3 regions of the Rouxiella badensis genome follow, and region 3 is predicted to be linked to each of the others. Evidence: predicted binding sites of a transcription regulator. Region 3 holds the regulator's gene; each other region holds the start of a gene.
What was found. Region 3 encodes Fur, which represses iron uptake genes when iron is present. Its sites were predicted from a motif close to ATAATAATGAGAACNACTATCAA; they were not measured.
Positions count from the first base shown of each region.

Region 1: fepD (Fe(3+)-siderophore ABC transporter permease) is a predicted target of Fur. The motif match lies at 2,611-2,633, and genes of this name have one in related genera.
Region 2: sodA (superoxide dismutase [Mn]) is a predicted target of Fur. The motif match lies at 1,444-1,466, and genes of this name have one in related genera.

Region 1 is NZ_CP114062.1:4,433,820-4,438,886, forward strand. It holds gene O1V65_RS20500 (ABC transporter ATP-binding protein) at 1-483, opposite strand, end outside; gene fepG (iron-enterobactin ABC transporter permease) at 483-1,514, opposite strand; gene fepD (Fe(3+)-siderophore ABC transporter permease) at 1,511-2,557, opposite strand; gene entS (enterobactin transporter EntS) at 2,754-4,016, shown strand; gene fepB (Fe2+-enterobactin ABC transporter substrate-binding protein) at 4,061-5,026, opposite strand.
Region 2 is NZ_CP114062.1:4,150,761-4,155,827, forward strand. It holds gene O1V65_RS19145 (aminotransferase-like domain-containing protein) at 1-193, shown strand, start outside; gene O1V65_RS19150 (YibL family ribosome-associated protein) at 284-646, shown strand; gene sodA (superoxide dismutase [Mn]) at 743-1,369, opposite strand; gene fdhD (formate dehydrogenase accessory sulfurtransferase FdhD) at 1,634-2,464, opposite strand; gene O1V65_RS19165 (glutathione S-transferase) at 2,641-3,246, shown strand; gene O1V65_RS19170 (MFS transporter) at 3,300-4,535, opposite strand; gene O1V65_RS19175 (acyltransferase) at 4,781-5,067, shown strand, end outside.
Region 3 is NZ_CP114062.1:2,882,408-2,887,474, forward strand. It holds gene seqA (replication initiation negative regulator SeqA) at 1-508, opposite strand, end outside; gene ybfF (esterase) at 732-1,511, shown strand; gene ybfE (LexA regulated protein) at 1,794-2,075, shown strand; gene fldA (flavodoxin FldA) at 2,418-2,945, shown strand; gene fur (ferric iron uptake transcriptional regulator) at 3,187-3,633, shown strand; gene glnS (glutamine--tRNA ligase) at 3,784-5,067, opposite strand, start outside.

The sequences.
Region 1 (5,067 bases), 1.6 Mb from region 3:
CTGCGCCAGCACCATCGCTATCCAGACGCGCTGGCGTTGGCCGCCGGAAAGGTTATCGACCAGCCTGTCGGCAAGTTCATACACGCCGGTGGCGCGCATCGCTTCCTCGACCGCCTGTGTGTCTTCCGCTCGCCAGCGGCTGAAGAGATTCTGATGTGGATAACGCCCTCTGGCGACCAAATCTGCCACGCTGATATCTCCCGGTGCGGTCGAATTTTGCGGCAGCAGGCCCAGCTGTTTGGCGACCTCTTTGGTCGGCATCTCACCGATCATTTTTCCATTCAGCCACACCGCGCCCTTTTGCGGCTGCATCAGGCGGCTCAGGGTACGCAGCAGAGTCGATTTGCCGCAGGCGTTGGGGCCGATAATGACCGTGACTTTGCCCTCAGGGACAGCGACCGACAAATCGCGTGCGACCACCTTTTTCTCATAACCGAGGGTGAGATTTTCTGCCCGTAACGGGGAAAACTGTGCAGTGCTCATTAGCGTCGTGACTCCCGAATGAGTAATACAATCAGATAGATGCCGCCAAGGCTGACGGTAAGCACGCCAACGGGTATTTGGTAGGGCATAAACAGGCGCTGGGCGGTGACGTCGGCGGCCAGCAGCAGTAGAGCTCCGGTCAACGCCGCAAAGAGCAGCGGCTGTTGCTGATTGGCACACAGACGGCGAGAAATCTGTGGGGCAACCAGCGCGATAAATGAAATCGGTCCGGCGACGGCGGTCGCCGCAGCAGTCAGCGAAACCCCGGTCAGCAACAGCAGCAGGCGCGAACGTTCGACCGGTACGCCAAGCGCAGAGGCCGTGTCGTCGCCCATTTCAAGCAGCCGCATTCTTCTGCACAGCATTTGCGCCAGCAGCACGGCAACAACGATGACGCCGATCGCAGGGAGACTCTTCTGCCAGGTGATGCCGTTGAGCGAGCCGGCGCTCCATAAACCGGCGGTCAGCGCCGACTCCAGCGAGGCATTGATGATGAGCCAGGTATTGGTGCCAATCAGCAGGGCGCGAATGGCAATGCCGACCACGATCAGCCTGAAAGTCTGCACGCCCTTACGCCACGCCAGCCAGTAAATCAGCAGGCCAGTAAGGATGCCTCCCGCCATGGCACCGGCGGTTATTTCGCTGATGCTGCCGTTGAACAACACGATAGCGATCAGCACACCGCTGTAAGCACCGGTGTTAAAGCCGATGACGTCGGGGCTGCCGAGCGGATTTCGCATCAGTGACTGAAATATGGCACCGCTAATGCCCAGTGCTGCGCCCAGAACCAAGGCCATTGCGACACGGGGTAAACGCCATTGGGTGACAATAACCGACAGATTTTTCGGGCCTTCACCGCGCAGTGCATCAATCACCTGATGGGCACTGAGCGAGAGCGTGCCGCTGCCAAGCGCGTAGACGGCTAACAACACGCAGCCCAGCAGCAGCGCGAAGGCGGTCAGCAGCGGGCGTGCGAGGCGTGATTTTGGGGGCGTCAAACGCGGTGAGTTCAGGGCGGGATCCATGCTCATCCTCGGCTCAGTCCGTCAGGGCGGCGTACCAGCCAAATCAGCATCGGCGCGCCAATGAAGGCGGTAACCACTGAAACCCGCATCTCGCCCACCACCAGAATTCGACCCAGCAGGTCGGCGGCCAGCAGCAGCGACGGCGTCAGCACCAACGTCCAGGGCAGCATCCAGCGCGGATTGGCGCGCGAAAGACGACGGGCAATGTGCGGCATCATCAGACCGACGAAGCCTATCGGGCCGACAGCGGCCGTCGCACTGCCACAAAGCAAAGTTATCGCCAGCAGGCCGGTGAGCTGCGTCAGAGCGATGCGCGTGCCCAACGCGGTGGCCAATTCGCTGCCCAGGGTCAGATTATTAAGCGAACGACTCATCAACAGCGTCAGCAGGCTGGCAAAGAGAATGGGCGGAGCGACGGTGCGGATAACGGCCATGCTGCGTATGTCGAGGGTACCGGCCTGCCAGAAGCGCAGCTGATCGAAGGCCTGTGGATTAAGCAGCGAAATACCCGAAGACATGCCTTCGAGCACCGCGCCGAGTGCCACACCGGCCAGCGTGAGACGGACAGGATTGATGAGTCCGCGTCCTAGCGCACCTATCACCGCGACCAGCAGTGTCGCTATCATCGCACCGCCAAATGCGTACCACAGATAGTGGTTGATATCGGTGGCGCCAAAAAAGGCGATGCCGATAACTACCGCAAAGCTGGCACCCCAGTTGACGCCAAGAATGCCAGGATCGGCCAGAGGATTGCGGGTGAGAATCTGCATCAGCGCGCCTGAAAGCCCGAGCGCCATTCCCGCCAGAATGCCCGCTAGCGTGCGCGGCAGACGAGCGTCGAGCACTATCACACAGTCGGCGTTGCCACATTGCCCCTTTAACGCTGTGATGACCGTATCAAAGGGGATAGATTTTTCCCCCACTGACAGGCTGAGAACTATCATCAAAAGGAGCAGCAGGAGAGCCACGAAAATACCACCCAGCTGGCGTGAGACAAGGAAAGAAGGCGGTGAGGTATTAAGTGCGGTGGCATGGGTCTGCCGAGACATAAGCTCTATCCATTTTTTATCGAAACGGTCCATCGATTCGAACCAATGATGTAATGTTAATGATATTTATTATCGTTATCGCTTGTATTTGTATATGTTAGCATGACTCATCGATCTGTTGCAGCATCCACGCTTGCGGATCCGCTACACCGCCATTTTGGCTACGATTCAAATGACTTTTGGTATAAAAACTTGCATGGATAAGCCCTCTATTTTATTGAATTTTAGTTTACTGAAAACGCACCCTGACTTCCGGTCAGTATTCTGTGCACGCTTTATTTCTATTCTGGCGCTTGGCCTGCTCGGCATTGCTCTGCCGGTGCAGATACAGGCGTTAACCGGCTCTACCCTGCTGGTGGGGCTGGCGGTAACGCTGGCGGGGAGCGGGATGTTTGTCGGGCTGCTGATGGGCGGCGTCATGGCCGACCGCTACGAGCGCCGCCGGTTGATTCTTTTTGCCCGATCCACCTGCGGTCTCGGTTTTGTCGGTTTGTGCGTTAACGCTGCCATGCCTTCTCCTTCGCTGGCGGTTATTTATTTCCTGTCCGTCTGGGACGGCTTCTTTGGCGCAGTGGGCGTGACCGCGCTGCTGGCCGCAACGCCTGCGCTAGTGGGGCGTGAGAACCTGGTGCAGGCGGGGGCCTTGAACATGCTGACCGTGCGCTTCGGCTCGATCCTTTCGCCTGCCATCGGCGGCCTGATCATCGCCAGCGGCGGCGTAGTGTGGAACTATGGTCTGGCGGCGCTCGGCACGCTGCTGACGTTGCTGCCTATCCTGCAATTGCCGCAGCTCGCACCGCCGCCGCAGCCGAGGGAACATCCGCTGCGGGCGCTGATGAGCGGATTCCGCTTCCTGTTGCAGAACAAGATTATCGGCATGGTGGCGCTGATTGGTGCGCTCTTGACGATGGCCAGCGCGGTTCGCGTGCTCTATCCGGCGCTTTCCGGGCAATGGCACGTTGACCCGTCGCGGCTGGGATTAATGTATGCAGCGGTTCCTTTGGGGGCGGCCATTGGTGCCTTTACTAGCGGTCGGGTGGCCGGCGTGGCGCGTCCCGGCTGGATGATGCTGATGACCGCCATTGCCTCATTTATTGCCGTCGGCCTGTTTAGCCTGATGCCGTGGTATAGCACTGCGCTGCTGTGTCTGGTGATTTTTGGTTATCTGAGCGCCATCAATTCTTTGCTGCAATATGGGCTGATTCAGCGCCTGACGCCAGATGAGTATTTAGGACGAATCAACGGATTATGGACGGCGCAGAACGTCACGGGTGATGCGTTGGGCGCGCTGCTGCTTGGCTCGATGGGGTCTATTATGCTGCCCGCCGTTAGCTCGGCGAGTTTTGGGCTGGGTGCGGCGATCGCTGGCATCGTATTGGCCTTCTTTATGCGTGCACTGCGCAACGTCAGCCAGGGCGAGGTGGGAGCGGTTCAAAATCTGACGCGTTCGGTGAAGTAACGTTAACCGCGGGCCAGCGTCAAACTCCGGCCCGCTGCGCAGTTTTAGTGACTGCTAAACTGTTTTTCTAACTGCGTTAGCACATTGCTGGCGCTGTAGTAATCCAATCTGAAAGTATCATCACCTAACGCATAGACCTGCTTGCCTTGTACCGCAGGCAAGTGGCTCAAGAACACGTTTCCTTCCACACGCTGCACGTCATTTTTATCGCCAGCAAACAGCAGCAGCGTTTTGCCGTTCAGGCCGGCCGCCATATTTTCCCCTGCTAACTGCAGGATATCCTTACGCACGCCCTGCGACTGGCCGCTAGCAGCATTGGCCGGCGGTTGTGCGAGCGTAAAGCCCAACTGTTGCAGCATCTGCCCCTGTGGGGAAGCCGGTGTCCACAGATTGGCCGCTTTACCGTCTGGACGATAAACCAAGGCAGAAACCGGCTGTGGCGGCAGGTGAATGCTCGCCTTCACCGCTTTCTCACGTGCGTCAAAGCGGGCAACCGCTTTGGCGGCCTGGTCCTCCTTGCCCGTCGCCTGGCCTAACTCCTGCGCCAGCTCCTGCCAGCTTTTATCGTCGTAGTTGACCACCAATACCGGCGCAACGGCCGACAGCTGGTCGTAAAGTTTTATCGCCGAGTCACCGCCGGTGGCGGCCACGACGATCAGATCCGGCGCAGCTCCGGCGATCGCTTCAGCATTGGGTTCACCGATATACAGGCGCTGCACGCCGCGCTGTTTGGCGACGTCACCCCATTGGCGGAAAAAACCCTGAGCGTCGGCGATTCGCGTGTTTGGGCTAGTCGCTCCACTAGCAACAACGGGGGCATCAATAGCCAAAAGCGTGCCGGTCACGGTCACGCTGGTGGAAACAATGCGCTGTGGAGCGTGCTGGAGCGTAATCGTACCCCGCGAGGTTTTAATCTCCCTCGGCCAACCGTCAGCGGCGTGGGCCGAAGCCGTTAAAGTAAAAAATACTCCAAAAATTACTGCCAGTTGGCGAAAACCTGTCCACTTCATTTTCAAAACCTTAAATGTGAGTAACTGCCGGTTTCAGTCGG
Region 2 (5,067 bases), 1.3 Mb from region 3:
CCTGCTGATGGAGAAAATCTGCCTCACGCCCGGCACACTGTACTCACCGAGTGGGCGCTATCGCAACGCGCTGCGTTTGTCATGCTGTTATCCGTTTGATGCGCGCTATACCGACGCGCTGGCACGGGTAGGGCGGCGAGCCTGTGAGATAAGTGGATTACCGCCCGGCATCGTTACACAGGCTGCTGAATAGACAACTTCCTGTTACACTAGAGGTTGAATTCAATTTTTAGTCGTCCTGCCCCGCAATCTCGCGGCGCCTGATGGCATACGGGTTAGCGAAATGATCGAAAAAGAAAAAGCAGAGATTAAACGTCTGAGCGATATGCTCGATGCACTGAATCACAAAGATGCGACCGTTATTCAGCAAGGCGTGACCGAGTTGATCGACCAGCACATGAAAGAAAAAGAGAAGCTGGCGGCTGAAATCGAGCGTCTGCGTAGCGTTAAAGAGGTCAAGCTGAGCGCCGAAGCGCAGAAGCTGGCACAACTGCCGTTCCGTCGTGAAATCACCAAGAAAGAGCAGGCCGATATGGGCACGCTGAAGAAAGCCGTTCGCGGTATCGTGGTGGTTCACCCGATGACGGCGTTGGGCCGTGAGATGGGTTTGAAAACAGTGACAGGCTTCGCTAAAAAAGAGTTTTGATATTCGACCTTTTTAAGCTTAAAAAAAACCGACGAAGCAAGCTTCGTCGGTTTTTTTATGGCTTTTTTCCGGATTCTAAAACCCGGAAAAGAAGGCTTATTTAGCGGCTGCGAAGTTCTCAGCGGCTACGTCCCAGTTAACCACATCCCAGAATGCTTTGATGTAGTCAGGGCGTTTGTTCTGATATTTCAGATAGTAAGCGTGTTCCCAAACGTCCAGACCCACGATTGGAGTACCTGATGCGCCAGAGATTGCTTCGCCTAACAGTGGGCTGTCCTGGTTAGCAGTAGAAACTACAGCCAGTTTGCCGTCTTTCTTAACCAGCCAAGCCCAGCCAGAACCGAAACGGGTTGCTGCAGCTTTCTCAAAGGCTTCTTTGAAAGCGTCAACGCTGCCGAAGTCACGTTCGATAGCGGCTTTCAGTTCGCCCTGCAGGGTGGTGCCCTTTTTCAGGCCTTTCCAGAAGAAGCTGTGGTTAGCGTGGCCGCCTGCGTTGTTACGCAGAACCGTTTTCTTGTCAGCCGGTACTTTATCAAAGTTCAGCAGCAGCTCTTCAACCGGCAGCTTTGCCAGTTCTGGCAGGCTTTCCAACGCTGCGTTAGCGTTGTTTACATAAGTCTGGTGGTGTTTAGTGTGATGGATTTCCATCGTTTCTTTGTCGAAATGCGGCTCAAGTGCGTCGTACGCGTAAGGCAGGGATGGTAGTGAATAACTCATGTTCATCAGCTCCATTTTTGTTGGGCAGTGCAGAGTAGTATGAGCACCGCGTAATCAGTGGGATCATTATAGTTAATAAATTGATATTGAAAATGATTATCTATGCTCCGCACTTTGTGTGGGTATTACACAGCCCGCGTTATCCGTGGCTTAGAGCAAGATTATCTAACTAACAGGGAAATTAGTCTAAGACCAGGCCGTTAACCTAACAGCAATAAGGTGGCACATTAACCCTGCTGCTTGTAATGCTATCAATCGACGGCTGCTTTACTACACAACCAGTCGCTGCGGATGGCTATATACCGTGGCGCGCCCCGGTTTACTGAAGCCTACCAGCGTAAGATTACAGCGCTCGGCGACGTCTACCGCCAGCGAGGTCGCGGCCGACACGGCGAACAAAATTTCAATGCCGCACATCGCGGTCTTTTGCACCATTTCATAACTTGCACGGCTCGACACCAACGCCGCACCGCACTGCCAAGAGGTTTCACGCGCCTTGATGCCCAACATTTTATCCAGCGCAACGTGACGGCCTACGTCCTCACAGCCGCCGAGCAGTTCACCCTCTGGGGTTATCCAGGCTGCGGCGTGGGTGCAGCCGGTCAACTGGCCAACGGGTTGTATCAAATTTAGCTGCGCCAGTGCAGTGTCCAGATTGCTGAGCGAAAAAGTCTGCGTAAACGGCAGCGGCGCCAGCGGACGGAACAGGTCATCAAGTTGCTCGATGCCGCAAACGCCACAGCCGGTTCTGCCCGCCATCGCCCGGCGTCGTTCTTTGAGTCCAGAAAAACGGCGGCTCGACAGCTCTATATTGACCTCAATACCATGACAGTTTCGTGTCACGTCGATGCCATAAATATCACGCGCTGAATCAATAATCCCTTCCGAGAGAGAGAAACCCACGGCAAAGGCTTCGAGATCTTTCGGCGATGCCATCATCACTACGTGTGAAATACCGTTATAAACCAGCGCAACCGGAACCTCTTCAGCCAGCCAGTCGGGCTGACTATCGGCCAGATTGCGACGTTGAATCACCTGACGCTGCTGCACGCCAACCTGAGTTTCCGCTACTGATGAGGCCTGTTTGGTGAGGTTATTCAAGGTAATTTCCGATAGATTTATGAAGGATTCCGACTACGCATTAGGGTAGTCCTAACGGCTGAAAAATTGAATCTCAATCTGTGCCTATTGCTGGTAAAAAGCGGCCCGGCTGCTAATTTTATAAAAGATGGATGGCTATTTTTCGGCTTTCCCCGAACTTGAATAAGGAGGGTTTAATGAAGTTGATCGGCAGCTATACCAGTCCTTATGTGCGTAAAATTTCGGTGATGCTGATTGAGAAAGGTATTTCGTTTGAGTTTGTAAACGATCCTCCGACCAGTGCAGGCAGTAAGGTGACGAATTTCAATCCTTTAGGGAAAGTTCCCGCGCTGGTGACCGAGGAAGGTGAGGTGTTTTATGACTCACCCATTATCGTGCAATACATCGAGCTGCTTGGCGCTTCACCGACTTTACTGCCCCCGGAGCCTTTAGAGGCGCTGAGGGTGAAACAAATCGAGGCGCTGGCCGACGGGGTGACCGATGCCGCGGTGGCGTTAGTATTGGAAAACCGGCGTGAGGCGGCGCAGCGTAGCGAAGAGTGGATTATTCGCCAGCGTGGCAAGATACTGCGTGGGTTGGATCAGTTGGAAAAATACGCCAGTCAGCGTCATCTCTTAAATGGGGAAAGTCTCAACGTCGCTGATATCAGCGTTGCCTGCATGCTCGGATACCTCAATTTTCGGCGCATTGCGCCCGGCTGGTGCGTTGAGCGCCCAACGCTCATCAAGCTGGTCGAGCGGCTGTTTCAGCGCGAGAGTTTTGCCAGAACCACCCCGCCTTGAATGTCTTCCTTCCCCCACGCGTTGAAGTGGGGGAAGGCCGGACTCATCACTGCTTAGACCGCAGCGCCGTTAACCACCGGGCGGCGTTTACGGATGAATACCGCCACCAGTGAAAGCCACAGCAGGCCGCTTATCAGGTTGAAGATATTAAATAATCCGCTGCCACCGCTGAGGTAGGCCACTTTCGCCAACTCAATGCCTAAGGTGAAGACCATCATACTGATCATCCCCATGGCTGCAGAAACCGTGCCTTTGCTCATGTCGCTCGAGAACAGCGTCAGGCGATATAAACCGGCGTTAGCGATGCCGATACCGAAGGCATAAAGGCTTAGCCCGGCGGTCATCCACAGGTAGGCATGGCCGGATAAAAACGTCACAATCGCCGCGATAAACAGGCCGGCAACCATCGGGACGGCACCCAGCTTGATAAGCTGCTCAACGCTGCGTTTGCCGGTCAGCTTCGCGAGCGTGATATTGCCAATAATCAGTGCGCCAAAGACGGGAACCTGAAGCACGCCATACTCAAGCGCGGACAGCCCCTCACCGCTGATAAGGATCACCGGAGACTGCGCAATCCACGCCAGTAAAGGCAGGCTGGCAAAGCCAATCGCCAGTGCGCCACACAGGAAAGGACGGTTTTTCAGCACGATTTTGTAATCGTGCAGCAGGCCTTTTACCGACAGTTTCTCGCCAATGCGTGATGCGGTTTCGGGCATTGCCTTGTGCAGGCCCCAAAACGCGATACTCGCCAGCACGGCAAAAATCACGAACATCAGCTGCCAGGGCGCATATTGAATCATCGCCGCTCCGGCCAGGGGGCCAAGCAGCGGGGCGGCGAGTGCCACATTCGCCATCAGCGCAGTAATGCGAATACAGACCGACTCTTCAAAAGACTCCTGAATCGTGGCGTAGCCAACCGCGCCGATAAAGCACAGGCTTATCCCCTGGAAGAAGCGGATAACCATAAATTGTTCTATGGTTTGGGCAAACAAGATAGCCAGACAGCTCAGCACAAAGAATCCGACTCCGGCCAGCATCACCGGACGACGCCCACGGCGGTCTGACAGTGGCCCAAGCAGCCATTGCAGGAACATGCCGCCTGCGAGGTAGGCGGTCATTGAGGTCGGCACCCAGTCTTCGCTGGCATTGAAGTTAGCCACAACGGCCAGCATGCCGGGCTGAATCATATCGTTGGCGATATAAGTCGCAAACTCAAACAGTACCAGGCACAGAGGAAAAAGCAGTGCCTGCCGACCCAAGAGGGACGCAGTATTCGGAGTGTTATGCATAATAAGTTCACAAAAAGGGTGCTAATTTACTGATTATTAGCAGCAAAAAGGGACGTTCCGGGCGGAATAGCGCAAGCGGAGTCAGTAATTGCGGACATTCTGCCGATTATTTGAGCAAATGGCAACGATCTTTCCGCCGATTAGCACAATCTGAGAGTGATTGTTTAGTGCTATAGATAATAAATAGTCGATTAAGCTGCCATAAACAGGCATAAAGTTAAAAATAATTAAGGAAAGAGCCTGAGATGAGCCAAAAAATAGTCTGGATTGATAATCTCCGTGCACTGGCCTGTGTCATGGTGGTGATTATTCACGCTACCAGCTTTCAAGTCGTTAATTTCAGCGCAATCGATACCCCCGCCTGGTGGTTTGCCAATGCACTAGACTCCCTGTCTCGCGCGTCGGTGCCGATATTTTTCATGATTTCTGGTGCGCTGTTCTGGGGCGAGAAGAGCGCAAAGCCACGCCATTTTTTACGCATCGGTCTTTGCCTGCTTTTTTATAGCGCGGTGTCGTTACTCTACATCCTGAT
Region 3 (5,067 bases):
CGGTCAGTTCGGCTGGGAACTGCATCAATTGCATGATGTGTTCAATCATGCTGCGTTTACGGCCTGTATTCGTATTGGTAATGACCCAATAAGGGGTTCCTGGAACATGTTTTGGCTTGGTATGAATACCGTTTTGCAGCAACGTTTGCTGGTCACCAGCAAAATAAGTGCGAGTACGACCACGTAAAGACTCGGTCGCAACCGCAAATTCTTTCGGGCTGAGCGTATACAGGGTAGTCAGGATAAGCATGAAGCGGTTAACCGCCTTGGTCTGCTCGGCATACTCATCGGATAACATCAGTTCACGCACGGCACGTACGCGATCGCGCGGTGTATTGGTGGCAACGGCCGTTTTCTCTGCGGGTGCCACGCTGGCTTTGGCCTGCACTTCCTGGCCGGCAGAAAATTTAAGCATCCGCCGTAAAATGTCTGATGCACTTTCACCGATATGCTGCGTGTGGCTCGCGATATAGCGGTAAAGCTCTTCATCAACCTCAATCGTTTTCATCTTTATCCAGTACTGTTTTTCTACTTAATTTATTCAAAGGATTATACAAATTAAACTGCGCAAACAAAAAGGCGAAATCGCCTCAATATTCAAAAAGCAGACAAAACCTTATATCCAACTCTTACCCGGCGCGTGCTTTGCTGTATCCCACTCAGGTATCTGACAGAAAATCTTCTGTGACTCATGATAACCTAATGAGATCCTTACCTGTAATAAATGTCTAATGGACTCTGCCATGAAATTACATTATCGACTGCAACACTCTGAATCCGCAGAATCGACCGCGTTGCCCATCCTGCTTATTCACGGCCTGTTTGGCACGCTGGACAATCTCGGCGTATTAGCGCGATCCCTAAAACAACAGCATAGTGTGCTACAGGTAGATTTGCGTAATCACGGGCTCTCCGAACGTTCACCGGTCATGACCTATCGGGCGATGGCCGAGGATCTCCGCGACACGCTCGACGACGCCGGTATCGACAAGGCGATCGTCATAGGTCACTCGATGGGGGGCAAAGCCGCAATGGCGCTGACCGCCTTAGCGCCAGAGCGAGTCGACAAGCTGGTGATTATCGATATAGCGCCGGTGGATTATAAAACTCGCCGCCATGACGAAATCTTTGCCGCACTCAACGCCGTCACAGAAGCTGGCATCAAGGACCGCGCAGGCGCAACTCGGCTCATGCACGAATATATAAAGGAGGACGGCGTTATTCAGTTCCTGCTCAAGTCCTTTTCGCAGGGCGAATGGCGTTTCAACGTGCCGGTATTGCTGGCCGAGTACGCCAACATTGTTGGCTGGGCCGAGGTGCCCGCCTGGCCACATCCGGCGCTGTTTATTCGCGGTGGATTATCGCCTTACGTTCAGGACGAATATCGCGACGACATCGCACGACAGTTTCCAAAAGCCCGCGCCCACGTGGTCGCGGGGAGCGGACACTGGGTTCATGCCGAGAAGCCGGAGGCGGTGTTGCGCGCCATCTCTCGTTTCATTGATGCGTGATCCTGCGCAAGGACGCGCTAAATATTCCCGCCGCACGCGCAACTGTTCAAAAAAACGGCTAATCATAATAACTTAGCGCTGAATCAAGGCAGTTAGGCGTTGTGGAGGGGTATACGCTAGGGTATGATTGCGCGCTGTAATTTTGCCCCTGCGCCAGGTCAGTTTTTTCTCGCGCCTGAGGTAAATTGGGTTAGGGTTTATTAACCCGAAATGTGTAACCATCTCATCTGAAAAGGGCTTAGGTCGCTTTTCGATGTAACTTCCCTAGTTGTACCGCTACCTATGGCAAAAGAACAACTGGATCGCACGACGCTTGATCTGTTCGCAGACGATCGCCGTCCGGGACGTCCAAAAACAAATCCGCTTTCTCGCGATGAACAGCTCAGGATTAACAAGCGTAATCAGCTTCGCCGTGACAAAAACAACGGTTTACGTCGCGTAGAGCTGAAGATCAATGCTGAAGCTGTGGATGCGCTAAACAAGTTGGCGGAACAACAAAATATCAGTCGTAGCGAGCTGATTGAACAGATGCTGCTGTCACATCTGAACGGTCAGGATAGCTAGTCATCGTATTCTGATGCGGGCGGGTAACTCTTTCGGTTACCCGCCGTTAGCGTTTCATCTTGTAAACTTCCGCAACAGAGCACACAAAGGCGATAACGCTTGCCTGAATTGCCCGATAAACTATTCACATCAAAAATACGGGTATGCATCCTAAACAGGTCCGCATTAACATTGGCGTCACTAAATCCGTGCTTCAACGGGGTATTCACGCAGCCTGATGCGGATGAGAATATGTTCTCTCTCCGCCGAGTTTGTTATCATCCTGCATAAATTGACTCGCACGCCGCGGACGAAAAAGCAGACTCTCTGAGTCTATTAAAGAACAAGAGGTTAGATAAGCTTATGGCAGTAGTAGGTATCTTCTTTGGTTCCGACACCGGAAACACCGAAAACATCGCAAAAATGATCCAGAAGCAGTTGGGTAAAGATGTTGCTGACGTTCAGGACATCGCCAAAAGCAGCAAAGAAGATCTGGAAAAATACGATATTCTGCTGATCGGTATCCCGACCTGGTATTACGGTGAAGCACAGTGTGACTGGGACGATTTTTTCCCAACGCTGGAAGAGATAGATTTTGAAGGCAAGCTGGTTGCGCTGTTCGGCTGCGGCGACCAGGAAGACTACGCAGAGTACTTCTGTGACGCAATGGGCACCGTACGCGATATTATTGAACCACGCGGCGCCGTGATTGTCGGACATTGGTCTACCGAAGGTTACCACTACGAAGCGTCTAAAGGCATGGCGGACGACAAGCATTTCATCGGTTTGGCTATCGACGAAGACCGTCAACCAGAGCTGACCAACGAACGTGTTGACGCCTGGGTTAAACAAATTAGTGAAGAGTTGAGCCTCGCTGAGATTATCGGTTAATCCCACACAAAGGCTAAGGCCCTGAATCATTAGGGTTAAACCTGAAAGGGCCAAACTATCACTGAAATTAACAATTTAACTCGCACAAAATTGTAACTTTCAGCTGTATCAAGGTACACTTACTGTATCTGGTTTTATTATTCCTGCCTTTTTGAGAAACAACATTCAGGCAGGAACGATTTTTGTGAACAGCCCACCGTTTTCATTAACGTGATTAGCATAGTGACAGGACTAAATCCGCATGACTGACAACAACACCGCACTGAAGAAAGCCGGCTTAAAGGTCACGCTTCCACGCTTGAAAATCCTGGAAGTGTTGCAAGCCCCGGCAGGTCATCACGTCAGTGCGGAAGATTTGTACAAAGAACTGATTGATATGGGCGAAGAAATTGGTCTTGCCACGGTTTACCGTGTCCTGAACCAGTTTGACGACGCCGGCATTGTTACCCGCCACAACTTTGAAGGCGGCAAGTCTGTATTTGAACTGACTCAGCAGCATCACCATGACCACTTGATCTGCCTCGACTGCGGTCGTGTGATCGAATTCCGCGACGAATACATCGAAGCGCGTCAGCGTGAAATTGCAAAAACCCACGGCATCAAATTAACCAACCACAGCCTCTATCTTTACGGCCACTGCGAAGCAGGCAACTGTATTGAAGACGAAACGCTGCACGGTAAAGGCTAATACCTTGCCCAAGTTCTGTCTCTCAGGGATAAGAGCAGAGCTGGAAATAAAATGACCGCTGAAAAGCGGTTTTTTTATGCCTGCGGTTTAAGATTCAGGCATAAAAAAACGCAGCCAATGGCTGCGTTTTCAATTAAGTCAGCGCATCAATTATGCGACTGGCTTACTTTCCCAGTTGTCGCGCAGCCCCACGGTGCGGTTAAACACCAGGTGCTCGGCGGTAGAGTAAGTGCTGTCGGCGCAGAAGTAACCTTCACGCTCAAACTGCAGGCTCACACCAACCTCTGCATTCGCCAGGCTCGGCTCAACAAAACCGTTGGCGATGACCAGAGACTCTGGGTTGATGGTGGTCAGGAAGTCTTCCGCCTGACCCGGGTTCGCTACGCTGAACAGACGGTCATACAGGCGGAACTCAGCAGGCTTGCCTTCTGAAGCAGAAACCCAGTGGATCACACCTTTAACCTTGCGGCCATCGGCAGGATCTTTACTCAGGGTATCCACGTCATAGCGACAGAAAATCGTCGTGATATTGCCTTCGGCGTCTTTCTCGATGCGTTCTGCTTTAATCACGTAGGCATTGCGCAGGCGGACTTCTTTTCCCAGCACCAGACGCTTGTACTGCTTATTGGCCTCTTCGCGGAAGTCAGCCTGATCGATGTAAATTTCAGCGGTAAACGGCACGTCACGTGAGCCCATTTCTGGCTTGCTCGGGTGATTAGGCATTTGAACCCACTGAACCGCATCGCCGGCAAAGTTCTCGATGATCACTTTAACCGGGTTAATGACGGCCATTGCACGCGGTGCATTCTCGTTGAGGTCATCACGGATACAGGATTCCAGCGCCGCCATTTCGACGTTGTTGTCCTGCTTGGTCACGCCGATACGACGGCAGAATTCGCGAATAGACTTGGCGGTATAGCCACGGCGACGCAGACCGGAAACCGTTGGCATACGCGGGTCGTCCCAGCCTTCAACAATCTTCTCGGTCACCAGCAGGCTCAGCTTGCGCTTGGACATGATGGCGTATTCGAGGTTCAGGCGAGAGAACTCGTACTGACGCGGATGGCAAGGAATGGTGATGTTATCCAATACCCAGTCGTACAGACGGCGGTTGTCCTGGAACTCCAGCGTACACAGTGAGTGGGTGATCCCTTCCAGCGCATCGGAAATGCAGTGGGTGAAATCGTACATTGGGTAGATGCACCACTTGTTGCCAGTCTGGTGATGGTCTGCAAACTTGATGCGGTACAGTACCGGGTCACGCATCACGAAGAACGGTGACGCCATGTCAATCTTGGCGCGCAGGCACGCGGTGCCCTCGGCGAACTCGCCGTTACGCATTTTAGCAAACAGCGCGAGGTTCTCCTCGACGGTACGGTCGCGGAACGGGCTGTTTTTACCTGGTGCAGTCAGGTTACCGCGGTATTCGCGGAT